DNA from 2 places in the Leifsonia sp. McL0627 genome. Region 2 is predicted to be linked to the other one. Evidence: predicted binding sites of a transcription regulator. Region 2 holds the regulator's gene; the other holds the start of a gene.

Region 1 (6,088 bases), 380 kb from region 2:
CCGGCAGGCTGCCCGGCCACGGCTGGTCGGCGCGCGCGACCCCCACCGCCCGATCGCCCCACGGCACGAGCACCTGACGTTCGGCGAGCCCGCGACCTCCGCCGATCGTCGCCGTGAGCACGGCGTCGTGGCCCAGGATGCTCTGCACCCGGGACAGTCCGTGATGGATGCGCTCGTCGGCGCCTCCACCCCACAGCCCCTCCTCGTGGTGGCCGATGTCGTCGACAGCCTCCGGCTCCACCAGCACACGCGCGATCGGCGAGCCGAGACCGCTCTCGATACTGCCGGAGCCCTGCAGCTGCCAACGCACCCTATCGACCACGTCGGCCGCCGAGAACAGCCGCGGGTGCAGCCAGGTGCGCTCGCTCACCCGCCCGGACTCGTCCGTCACCTCGATCCGCAGCGCCGTGCACACCAGCCCGGCCTTGGTGAGTCCGCCGATGAACGTCTCCGCCGTTCCCCGGAACGCGAACGTCACCTGGTCGACTCTGTCGAGCGGAGGCTTCAACTCGATCACCCGCTCCAGCTGCTTCGGCGGCGTGCGCGGCACCACCGCCGTGCTGTCCAGGCCGCTCGCGATGGTGTGGCACCAGGCGCCGCGCTCCCCGAACCGCTCCCGCACATCCGTCGCCCCGAGCGCGGCCAGGTGGCCGAGGGTGTGGATCCCGAGCCGGCGGAACAGCGGGGTCAGTTCGTCGTGACCGAGCTGCGCGATCGGCAGCGGGGCGACGAAGGCGTGGGAGTCGCCGGGCGGGATGACCCGGATGCGCTCCGTCCCCGTGGTGCGGGCGGCCTGCTCCGCGGCGAACGGGCCGTCGGCGATGCCGATGCGGGCATCGGGGACGCCGAGGCTCTCCAGGCAGCGCAGCAGCTCGGCGGCGGCGCGCTCCTCTCCGCCGTAGTAGCGGGCAGGACCGCGGGCGCGCAGCACGCAGGTGCCGGGCCGAACAGCCTGGACACCCGGGGTGATCTCCTCGATCGCGGCCAGCACAGGATCGAAGGCGCGCGCATCCAGGACGGGGTCGTACGGCAGCACCTCCAGCTGGGTGCACCGCGACTGCGCCTCCCGGATGCGCAGGCCCCGCTTCACACCCTCCGCCCGCGCGGACGCCGAGCAGGCGAACACGAGGTTGCGGTCGACGAGCGCCAGCGGGGTGTCTGCCGGGAGATCGCTGGCGTGCAGGGCGGCTGTGATCGGCCAGTCTGGGCACCACACCACGAGCGCGCGCGTGACGACCGGAGCGCCTGCACGGGCGCCGACCGGCGCACCGGCACGGTTGCCGACGCGTGCACCGCCAGCGCTGCCGCCCCCGGCAGAGGACATCACGACGGCCATTTCAGCTCACCGCCTCCAGGCGCGTGGTGCCGGAGGCCGCCCGGAAGCTCTCGTCCAGCCCCGGCAGCCAGAGCTCCGCGCTGCGGCGCTGGCCGGAGCCGCCGCGCGGAGCCGATTCGACGGTCACCCGCCGGGAGGAGAGGTAGCCCGTGCCCCCGCCGAGCCCATCCCAGCCGCTGCGGGAGACCGTGAGCGTCGCCTCGACCTGCGGCCAGTCGCCCACCACGATCAGGGTGGCCTCGCGCTGCCGGAGCCGGGCGGTGAGCCGGGCGACGTCGCCGTCGCGCGCCCGGCCGGTGGGGGAGACGACGATCACGCTGAGCACGTCGACGACGGCGGCCGTGACGGTCAGCCACTGGTCGCCGGGGTGCGGCACGAGCACCAGCCGGTCGAGGTCGATCCCGAATCGTCCGGCCGCCTCCGCCCCGAAGTCGGGCATCCCGACCACGCCGCACCAAGCCCCCGCGGCGCTCGGACCGGCGAGCATGGCCATGACGAGCGTCGTCGACCCGCGCACGGCGTATGCCGCCCCAGCTTTCAGGGCGCCGCCCGGCAGCAGCGGGGAGAGCGCCGGATGCGTCTCCAGCTGCCTGCTCTGCAGTGTGGTGGCCTGCATCTGCCGGATGCGCGACTGCAGCTCGTGCACCTGCGCGCGGTCGACGACCGGTTCGGCGATGGCGGCTGCTGACGAATACATGCCTCTATTTTCGAACATATGTTCGACGATGGCAAATGCATTTTCGCTGTTGTGGATAACTCGCAGCGCCGGCGCGGAGACGCCTGGACAACGAAAAACGGGGCCGCGCCGAAGCGCGACCCCGTTCGAAGCTCAGGTTAGAGCGGGCGGATGTTCTCCGCCTGCAGGCCCTTGGGACCCTGCGTCACCTCGAACTCAACCTTCTGGTTCTCTTCCAGCGAGCGGTATCCGCTCGATGCGATCGCCGAGTAGTGGGCGAACACGTCAGCGCCACCGTCGTCGGGGGCGATGAAGCCGAATCCCTTTTCAGCGTTGAACCATTTGACCGTACCAGTAGCCATATCTCCTCCAGGAGCGATATTCCTCGACCCCGACTGTCGGGGCCTCGTTACGTGTTCTCCTGCTCCTGTAAAGCTGGCAACGCTCCGGGTTTGGGACGCACCTATCCAACACATGCAAAACACGCAACTGTGCTCAGCCTAGCCGCCAACCCGCGAAAAACCCACAAATGATGTCTAATCCGAACTTCACGGTTCGGTGACGAAGTCGATCAGCTGCTCCACCCTGCCCAGCAACTCGGGCTCGAGGTCGGCAAAAGTGTGCACTGTTCCGAGGATTCGTTTCCACGCGCGGGCCGTGTCGGCCTGCGTGTCGTGGGGGAGCCCGAGGGCGGCGCAGATGCCCTTCTTCCACTCGATCGAGCGCGGGATGCTCGGCCAGGCATCGAGGCCGACCCTCGCCGGCTTCACTGCCTGCCAGATGTCGATGTACGGGTGCCCGACCACCAGGACGTGCGCCCCGAACGGCCCGCGCTTGACCGTCTCGGCGATCCTGCTCTCTTTGGAGTTCGGCACCAGATGGTCCACCAGCACGCCGATCCGGCGGGAACGGTCCGGCGCGAACTCGCGGACGATCGCATCCAGATCATCGACGCCCTCCAGGTATTCCACGACAACGCCCTCCACCCGGAGGTCGTCGCCCCAGACCTTTTCGACCAGCTCCGCGTCGTGCCGTCCCTCCACGAAGATGCGGCTGGCGCGCGCGATCCTCGCCTTCTGGTCGTCGACGGCGAACGATCCGGATGCGGTCCTCGTCCGGCCCCCTCCGCCCTTCTTCGCGTGCACGAGCGTGATGGGTTCCCCGTCGACCAGGAACGAGCCGCCGATCGGGAAGACGCGCTTCTTCCGGAAATAGTCCTCCAGCTCGACGGTCTGGCCTTCGATCCTGGTGATTGCGCCGCAGAAGCCGCTCGCCGCGTCTTCGATCACCAGATCGCGGACGGCCTCGACCTCGGGGACGACCTTGCGGCCGGCGTTCTTCCAGTCGTTCGCCAGCACATCGGTTCCATAGCGGTCGTCGTTCACCCGGCGAGACTAAGCGGTGCGGAGGTGGTGGCGGGGGAGGCACGCCATCAGTCGAAGATCCTCACCAGTTGCCAGCTGCGGCTGGCGTTGTCGTGGCGCACGTCGAACACGTGCGCGCATCCAGAGTCGTCTGTGGCCTGGAAGCGCCAGCCGCCGATCTCCCTGGGCAGGCTGCCGACGCCGTAACGGTGCTCGCCGAACGGACGCCACCACGCGCACACCTCCGCCCACACCGTCGGCGTGTCGCTGACGCGGTATCTGGTCGCGCGCCACACCAGCCTGGTCGGGATGCCGTCGTCCGTCGTCCACACCGCGACGGCCTCGCCGATGTCGGTCATTGCTCCCACCTCACTTCGCTCGAACGTATGTTCGATTAACGAGTGTAAAGCCATCGACCGACGAACGCACCTGCGCCATACTGGCTGCATGACCGACCTGAACGATCCTTCCGGCGCGGCACTCCGGCTCAGCCACGAGGAGCGCGACCGTGCCGTCGCGGCGCTGCAGGCGCACGGCGCACAGGGGCGCCTGACCGATACGGAGGTGGAGACGCGGGTGCAGTCGGCGCGCGCCGCCGTGACCCGCGGCGACCTCGCTCCGCTGTTCGCCGACCTGCCAGGTCAGGTCGACCTGGACGGGACAGGCGCCGCCCAGGGAGGGTCAGGCGCGGGAGCGCCGGGCACGGGAGCACCGAGCACCGGAGCACCGGCCGCCGGAGCCGCATACGCGACGCCCTCGTACCAGGCCCCGCCGCAGCCGTTCGCGCCCCGCGACCCGTCAGGAGGGTCCTCGCACTTCGGCCGCTGGGGACTCGCGATCGTCTCGGTGACCCCGTTCGTCGCACTCATCCTGTTCTTCGTCACCAGTGCGATCTGGGGATATGCGCTGAGCTGGCTCTGGTTCCTACTCGTCCCGATCGTGGGGGCGCTCGTCTACGGTACGGACGGCGGGCAAGGCCGCGACCGCGACCGCAACCGACGCTGACCGTCGCGCGCTAGCCCAGCGTCGCGCCGAAGAGCAGCCCGAGCAGATACGTCGCTCCCGCCGCCCCATAGCCGATGGCCAGCTGCCGCAACGCCCGCTTGAGCGGCGACGCGCCGGACAGCAGCCCGACGATCGCGCCCGTCCCGAGCAGCACGATGCCCACCAACAGCGCGGCGACGATCACCGCGGTCGTCCCCTGCAGCCCGAACAGGTACGGCAGGATCGGGATGAGGGCGCCGGAGGCGAAGAAGCAGAAGCTCGACACGGCGGCGTTCCAGCCGGTGCCGACCGACTCGTGCTCGTCGATCTCCTCACCGGTCACGGCCTGCACAGGCGCCGTCTCCGCGCGGGCGTGCAGCCCGGCGAGCACGGAGTCGGCGTGCGCCTTCGCCTCGTCCGGCGTCATGCCGCGGGCACGGTAGACGAGGGTGAGCTCGTTCGCGTCGACATCCAGGTTCGGCAGCGCTGAGCTGGTCTCCGGGTTGGGAGACGACGCCTGCAGCAGCTCGCGCTGCGACCGCACGGACACGTACTCGCCTGCACCCATCGAGAGCGCCCCGGCGAGCAGTCCGGAGATGCCGGTCAGCAGCACGACGTGGTTCGGCACGCCGCTCGCGCTGATGCCGAGCACGAGTGCGAGGTTGCTGACGAGTCCGTCGTTCGCCCCGAACACGGCGGCGCGGAAGGTGCCGGAGAGCCGCTGCCTTCCTCGGGCGGCGAGGGCACGGACGACCTCTTCGTGGATCTGTTCGTCCGCGGCCATCTGCGGGGTCGCATCCACGTCGTCGCTGTACGGGGATCTGGCCTCAGCGCGCTGCGCGAGCGCGAGCACGAAGACCGAGCCGAAGCGCCTGGCGAGGAAGCCGAGCACGCGGGTGCGGAAGTCGCCGCGCAACGGGCGGCCGACGTTGTCCCCGAGCAGGGTGAGCCAGTGCTGCTCGTGCCTGCCCTCCGCGTCGGCGAGCGCGAGCAGAATCTCGCGCTCCTCTCCGGTCCTGCGTCCGGCGAGGTCGCGGTAGACGGCGGCCTCTGCGCGTTCGTCCGCCAGATATCTGCGCCAGCGCCGGATGTCGGCGGGCGTCGGTTCGCGGTCGGGGGTCGTGGCTGTCGTCATAACGATTGGACAGTCTAGGGGAGTCGTCGCGTCGCGCCCGTGAACCGTTCGCCCCAGACCCGGGCCCTCTCGACGACCTCCGGCGGTGCGAGCACCTCGAACGGCGCATCCACTGCGGCGAGACCGAACAGCGCCCAGTCCGCGCTGTCGGCCGACAGGTGGATGCGCGTGGTCGCCGCATCCATCGCCTCCGCCGTCGCCCAGCGCCCGATGGCGGCCTGCACCTGGCCAAGCGGTGCGTGCACGATCGCCTCGATCGCGAGTGTCTCCGCGGTGGCTCCGAGCGAGGAGGCGACGAAGGTCGCGGCGTCGTCCGCCGGGAGCTCGCGCGGCCGGAACCGCTGGCCGGTCGGATGCGGGTCGGCGAGCCGGTCGAGACGGAAGCTGCGCCAGTCGAACCGGCCGAGGTCGTACGCGACGAGATACCAGCGTCGCTCCACCGACACCAGCGTGTGCGGCTCGACGCGGCGGTCGGTGCGTTCTCCGTCGCGGGCGACGTAGGCGAAGTCGAGGCGTTCCTCGTCACGGCAGGCCTGCGCGACGACCGTGAGCACCTCGGCGTCGACCGTCGGACCCTGCCGGATCGCTCCGGC
Region 2 (6,088 bases):
GACGCGCCTGACTGTTCCAGGTCTGCATCGCCGTCACCGACGAGAACACCGGCAGCACGGTGCGCCCGTCCGGACCGGCCACGGTGACGATCGCGAGCTCCTGCGTCTTGTCGATCAGCAGCCCGTCGTCGGTCGTGTCACTCTCGCCCAGCCGTGCCATCAGCGGGATCAGCAACCGGGATGCGCGCACAGCGTCGACCACAACCTCCGCACCGACTTCGCCGGCCCGGAATGCCGCCAGGGCGCCGAGCAGCGCGGGAGGCGCGCTCCCGTCGTCGTCGCCGAATGCGTTGTCATCGAACGCACGCCCCTCCCAGGGCTGCCCTGCCGAGTCCGCCAGGCGTCCGGCGTCGGCGGCGAGCTGCGCGGCGAAACCGCTCAGCCGCGCAGCGCCTTTGGCGCTCGGGCCGTCTGACGCGTGCTGCCCGGCGGATGCGGCTCCAGCCGCGCCACCGCCGGTAACGCCACCAGCGCCCTCATCGGGCGCCTCCGGCTCAGTGCCCCGCGACATCCAGTGCCTCGGGCAACGTGAACGCGCCTGCATAGAGCGCCTTGCCGACGATCGCGCCTTCGAGCCCGTGCGAGACCAGCTCGCGGAGCGCAGCGATGTCGTCGAGGTTGGAGATGCCGCCGGAGGCGACGACCGGGCGCGCCGTGCGCTCCATTACCTCACGCAGCAGGTCGAGGTTCGGGCCGCGGAGCGTTCCGTCCTTGGTGACGTCGGTGACCACGTAGCGCGCGCATCCGGCGTCCTCCAGCCGGTCGAGGACCTGCCAGAGGTCGCCGCCGTCACGCGTCCAGCCGCGGGCCGCGAGGGTCGTGCCACGCACATCCAGGCCGACCGCGATCGCTTCGCCGTACTGCCCGATGACGTTCGCCGCCCACTCGGGATTCTCCAGCGCCGCCGTGCCGAGGTTGATGCGCTTGGCGCCGATCTCGAGGGCCGACTCCAGCGACGCGTCGTCGCGGATGCCACCGGACAACTCCACGTTCACGCCGCGGACCTGCTTGATGACCTTCTTCAGGATCGCGTGGTTGTCGCCCCGGCCGAACGCGGCATCGAGGTCGACCAGGTGGATCCACTCGGCGCCCTGGTTCGCCCACTCCGCAGCGGCGTCGACCGGGTCGCCGTAGCTCGTCTCCGAACCGGCCTCTCCCTGGGTCAGGCGCACGGCTTTGCCGTCAGCCACGTCGACCGCCGGCAGCAGGACGAGCCGGGGGGTGTTGTTGAATTCGCTCATGATCTTCCTCGGTTGGGCCCGCACCATCGCGGCGGGCTCGGGGTGTGACACGTGGCTAGAGGGTGCCGATCCAGTTGCGGAGCAGGTGGATGCCCGCACGTCCGGACTTCTCCGGGTGGAACTGGGTCGCGCTGAGCGGCCCGTTCTCGACCGCGGCGATGAAGGGGGTGCCGTGCTGCGCCCAGGTGACGCGTGGCTTCGGGAACGGCGGCATGACGTCCAGCGTCCAGTCCTGAGCGGCGTACGAGTGGACGAAGTAGAACCGTTCGTCGTGCAGCCCGTCGAAGAGGGCGGAGTCTGTTGGCGCTTCGACCGTGTTCCAGCCCATGTGCGGCACCACGTCGGCCTGGAGGAGGTCGACGGTCCCCGGCCACTCGCCGAGACCTTCCGAGGCGACGCCGTGCTCGACACCGTGCTCGAAGAGCACCTGCATCCCGACGCAGATCCCGAGCACCGGCCGACCACCGGCGAGACGCCGGTCGATGACCTCGTCGCCGTGGGAGGCGCGCAGTGCGTCGATGACGGCGGCGAACGCACCCACGCCGGGCACCAGGAGACCGTCGGCATCCTGCGCGCGTCGGCGGTTGCCGGTCAGCTCGACGTTCGCACCCGCCTCTTCGAGCGCTTTGACCGCGGAGTGGACGTTGCCCGTTCCGTAGTCGAAGACGACGACGTCGGGTCTGCTCACAGGGCCCCCTTGGTGGAGGGGATGCCGGTGATCAGCGGGTCGAGCGCTTTGGCCTGGCGGAACGCGCGCGCGAACGCCTTGAACTCCGCTTCCGCAATGTGGTGCGGGTCGCGCCCGCCGACGACGGTGATGTGCGTGGTGATCGCGGCGTTGAAGGAGATGGCTTCGAACACGTGTCGCACCATCGACCCGGTGAAGTGGCCTCCGATGAGGTGAAGCTCGAACCCAGCGGGCTCCCCTGTGTGCACGAGGTACGGGCGTCCCGAGATGTCGACCACGGCCTGCACGAGCGCCTCGTCGAGCGGAGCGAGTGCATCCCCGTAGCGGGAGATGCCGCGCTTGTCGCCGAGCGCCTGCTTGATGGCCTGGCCGAGGACGATGCCGATGTCTTCGACCGTGTGGTGCACGTCGATGTCGGTGTCTCCGCTGGCGCGCACGCGCAGGTCGGTGAGCGAGTGCTTCGCGAACGCCGTGAGCAGGTGGTCGTAGAACGGGACGGACGTCTCGATGTCCGTCTCGCCGGTGCCGTCGAGGTCGATGCTCAGCTCGATGCTGGACTCGCTGGTCTCGCGCTGCAGGGTGGCGATGCGGTTCGTCATGACAGCGAGTTTACCGGGGCGTCCGGTCGCCCGAGAGCCGCGAGGGCGTCGATGAACGCGGTGGTCTCCTGCTCGGTGCCCGCAGTCACGCGCAGGTGGTTCGGGATGCCGATGTCACGGATCAGGACGCCGCGCTCCAGCAGCGCCTCGAACGTCGCGTGCGGGTCGGCGACCCCGCCGAACAGCACGAAGTTGCTCCCGCTGCGGTGCGGCTGGTAGCCGAGCCTGGCGAGTTCGGTGACGAGCCGGTCGCGCTGGATGCGGATCTCCCCGACCATCGCGAGCATCTCACCGGAGTGGGCCAGCGCGCCGAGGGCGGCGGCTTGCGTCAGCGCGGACAGGTGATACGGCAGGCGAACGAGGCGGAGCGCATCCACGACAGCGGGATCGGCGGCCAGGTAGCCGACGCGGGCGCCGGCGAACGCGAACGCCTTGCTCATGGTGCGCGAGACGAGCAGACGCGGACGACCGGGCAGCAGGCTCAACGCGGTCTGCTCGCCGTCGGGAAGGAACTCGGCATACGCCTCGTCGACGATCACGATGCCGCGGGCGGCGTCGTACGCCGCCTCGATCGTCGCGAGCGACAGGGGTGTGCCGGTGGGGTTGTTCGGCGAGCACAGGATGACGATGTCCGGATCTTCGCGCCGGATCTGCTCGGCCGCCGTGTCCGCGGACAGCTCGTACTCGCCGTCGCGGGTCGCGCCGATCCAGGACGTGCCGGTGCCGGAGGCGAGCAGAGGGTACATGGAGTATGTCGGCGAGAAGCCGAGCAGGCTGCGCCCTGGGCCGCCGAACGCCTGCAGGATGTGCTGCAGGACCTCGTTGGACCCGTTCGCCGCCCAGATGTTCTCGGCGGTCAGCCCGTGGCCGAGGTATCGAGCGAAGCTCTCGCGCAGTTCGGTGAACTCGCGATCCGGATACCGGTTGACGCTGCCGAGTGCTGCTGCGACGCGCTCGACGATATCCGCGGCGACGTCCGCAGGCACCGGATGCGTGTTCTCGTTCACGTTCAACGCCACGGGAACGGCCTTCTGCGGCGCTCCGTACGGGGTCTTCCCCCGCAAGTCATCACGAATCGGCAGATCGGAAAGAGAGGTCACTAGACAATGCTAGCCAGCCCGCGGCCCGCGTGACGCCACGCGGCGGGATGTGCCCGCCTACCGCCCGTACTGCGACGGAATGGCCAGCTGCTGCCCCGGCGAGACGACGGCGGTGTCGAGCTGGTTCAGCGACACGATGTCCGCGATCACGTCGCGCGGGTCGGCACTCGGCGCGAGCTTCTCGGCGATGCTCCACAGCGACTGCCCCGACTCCACCGTCACGTACTGGAACTTCACGTGGGCCTGGTCACCCGACGCCGCCGCGCCGCCGCCGTTGAGCGCGAAGACGAGGGCGCCGATGATGAGCGGCACGGAGGCCAGCGTGGTGAGGACGACGCGTCCGCGCCGCGTGAGCCGGAGGCGCGTGTGCGCGCCGGCGGGCGTCTGGAACTGCGACGTCGTCATCGTGACCGTTGCTGTGCTCATGCTGCTGACCTCCTAAGATTCCGCATCCGATGCTTGGCCGGCAGGTCGGATGCGAAGCTGTGTTCCGAATATATCTTCGAATGTTTGAAACCACAAGCGAGATTCAGGGGCCAAAACTCCTAGTGATTTCGAGACACGCTCGAACACATGTTTGTTTTAGCCCTGCATCGTGGATACAGTTTCGATTGTCTGGACTTCACTCAACCAGGCACCACCGACATTCGGGCCGGCCGGATGCGCAGACGGGTCACGAAAGGGACGACCGTGGCGAACGACAACCAGGGAGCACGCGAGCGCGGGGGCACGCGCAGACGTAAAAACCTGAGCGAGAAACAGCTGGCCATCCTCGACGTCATCCAGAAATCGGTGAGCCAGCGCGGCTATCCGCCGAGCATGAGGGAGATCGGCGACGCGGTCGGCCTCTCCTCCCTGTCCAGCGTCACCCACCAGCTCAACCAGCTCGAACTGAGCGGGTACCTGCGCCGCGACCCGAACCGTCCTCGCGCACTCGAGATCCTGATCGACCTGCCGTCGAGCACGTCCGATTCCGTCGACTACGAGAACCAGACCCCTGTCGGCGACGCCGCGATGGTCCCGCTCGTCGGCCGGATCGCCGCCGGCGTCCCGATCACGGCCGAGCAGCAGGTGGAAGAAGTCTTCCCCCTTCCCAGGCAGCTGGTCGGCAACGGAGAGCTCTTCATGCTGAAGGTGGTCGGCGAGTCGATGATCGACGCCGCCATCTGCGACGGCGACTGGGTGGTCGTCCGCACGCAGAAGACGGCGGAGAACGGCGACATCGTCGCGGCCATGCTCGATGACGAGGCCACGGTCAAGGTCTTCCGCCAGCGCGACGGCCACACCTGGCTGCTCCCCCGCAACTCCAACTTCGAGCCCATCCTCGGCGACTACGCCGAAGTCCTCGGCAAGGTCGTCGCCGTCCTCCGAGCCGTCTGACCCCGCGCGCCTCACCCGCGCCCGCCTGACCCGCGCCCGCCCGGCCCGGCTCCCGCAGCCATCGAGTCGGGACTTATGCACGCGACACCCCGGCGTGTCGCGTGCATAAGTCCCGACTCGATTGCGTCGGGGCGTGCGAGCGCGGAACGTGGGCCGAGAGCGTCAGGCCCAGCCGAGCTCGCGGAGGCGGGCGTCGTCGAGGCCGAAGTAGTGGCCGATCTCGTGCACCAGCGTCACTCGCACGCGCGCCCGCAACTCGTCCAGGTCGGCTGCACTGGCCGCGAGGTTGTTGCGGTAGAGCGTGATCCGGTCGGGCAGTTCGCCGAACCCGTATACCCCGCGCCGCGTCAGCGGATGCCCGCTATACAGCCCGTACAGCCGGGGCCGCGCCCCCACCGGCTGGTCCTCGATCAGGATGGCGACGTTCTCCAGCGGCCCCACCATGTCGGCCGGCAGCGCGTCGAACTCCTCGCCCACCATCGCCTCGAACGCGTCAGCCCCGATCTCCACCATTCCCCCATCCTCGCCCCACACGCCAGCGAGCCCAGGCTTTTTCCCGCTATCCGAAAGGTTGAGCGGTAGAAAGCCTGGGCTCGATGGCGTTGGAACGCGAGCGGCGCGGGGTTAGAGCGCCGGTGCGGGCGCGGAGGCGCGGACGGCGCGGGTCGCCTCGATGATGTTGCGGAGCGACGCGACGGTCTCGTCGTAGCCGCGCGTCTTCAGACCGCAGTCCGGGTTCACCCAGAGCTGGCGGCCGGGGATCGCGCCGAGCGCCGTCTCCAGCAACTCCGTGACCTCGGCCACCGACGGAACGCGCGGCGAGTGGATGTCGTACACGCCCGGCCCGATGCCGTGCTCGAACCCGGAGCTCTGGATGTCGTGGACGACCTCCATCCGGGAGCGCGCGGCCTCGATGCTGGTGACATCCGCATCCAGGTTGCGGATCGCGTCGATGACCACACCGAACTCCGAGTAGCAGAGGTGCGTGTGGATCTGCGTCTCGTCGCGCACACCCGACGTTGCGAGCCGGAACGACCCGACTGACCAGTCCAGGTACTCCGCGTGGTCCGCCTTCTTCAG

Evidence for each region. The regulator LexA, encoded in region 2, represses DNA repair genes until DNA is damaged. The targets are predictions, from matches to a motif close to TCGAACANNTGTTCGA.
Region 1: imuA' (DnaE2-dependent mutagenesis accessory factor ImuA') is a predicted target of LexA. The motif match lies at 2,044-2,059, and genes of this name have one in related genera.

What each region holds. Positions count from the first base shown of each region.
Region 1 covers NZ_JBZCGM010000003.1:1,101,540-1,107,627, forward strand. The annotation lists gene AC37TH_RS13495 (DNA polymerase Y family protein) at 1-1,336, opposite strand, end outside; gene imuA' (DnaE2-dependent mutagenesis accessory factor ImuA') at 1,338-2,033, opposite strand; gene AC37TH_RS13505 (cold-shock protein) at 2,171-2,374, opposite strand; gene AC37TH_RS13510 (DUF3097 domain-containing protein) at 2,561-3,397, opposite strand; gene AC37TH_RS13515 (DUF6504 family protein) at 3,445-3,735, opposite strand; gene AC37TH_RS13520 (DUF1707 SHOCT-like domain-containing protein) at 3,824-4,381, shown strand; gene AC37TH_RS13525 (VIT1/CCC1 transporter family protein) at 4,392-5,495, opposite strand; gene AC37TH_RS13530 (helix-turn-helix transcriptional regulator) at 5,510-6,088, opposite strand, start outside.
Region 2 covers NZ_JBZCGM010000003.1:719,397-725,484, reverse strand. The annotation lists gene AC37TH_RS11695 (SseB family protein) at 1-511, opposite strand, end outside; gene priA (bifunctional 1-(5-phosphoribosyl)-5-((5-phosphoribosylamino)methylideneamino)imidazole-4-carboxamide isomerase/phosphoribosylanthranilate isomerase PriA) at 495-1,241, opposite strand; gene hisH (imidazole glycerol phosphate synthase subunit HisH) at 1,297-1,929, opposite strand; gene hisB (imidazoleglycerol-phosphate dehydratase HisB) at 1,926-2,528, opposite strand; gene AC37TH_RS11675 (histidinol-phosphate transaminase) at 2,525-3,628, opposite strand; gene AC37TH_RS11670 (LysM peptidoglycan-binding domain-containing protein) at 3,686-4,054, opposite strand; gene lexA (transcriptional repressor LexA) at 4,289-5,008, shown strand; gene AC37TH_RS11660 (metallopeptidase family protein) at 5,171-5,521, opposite strand; gene metE (5-methyltetrahydropteroyltriglutamate--homocysteine S-methyltransferase) at 5,633-6,088, opposite strand, start outside.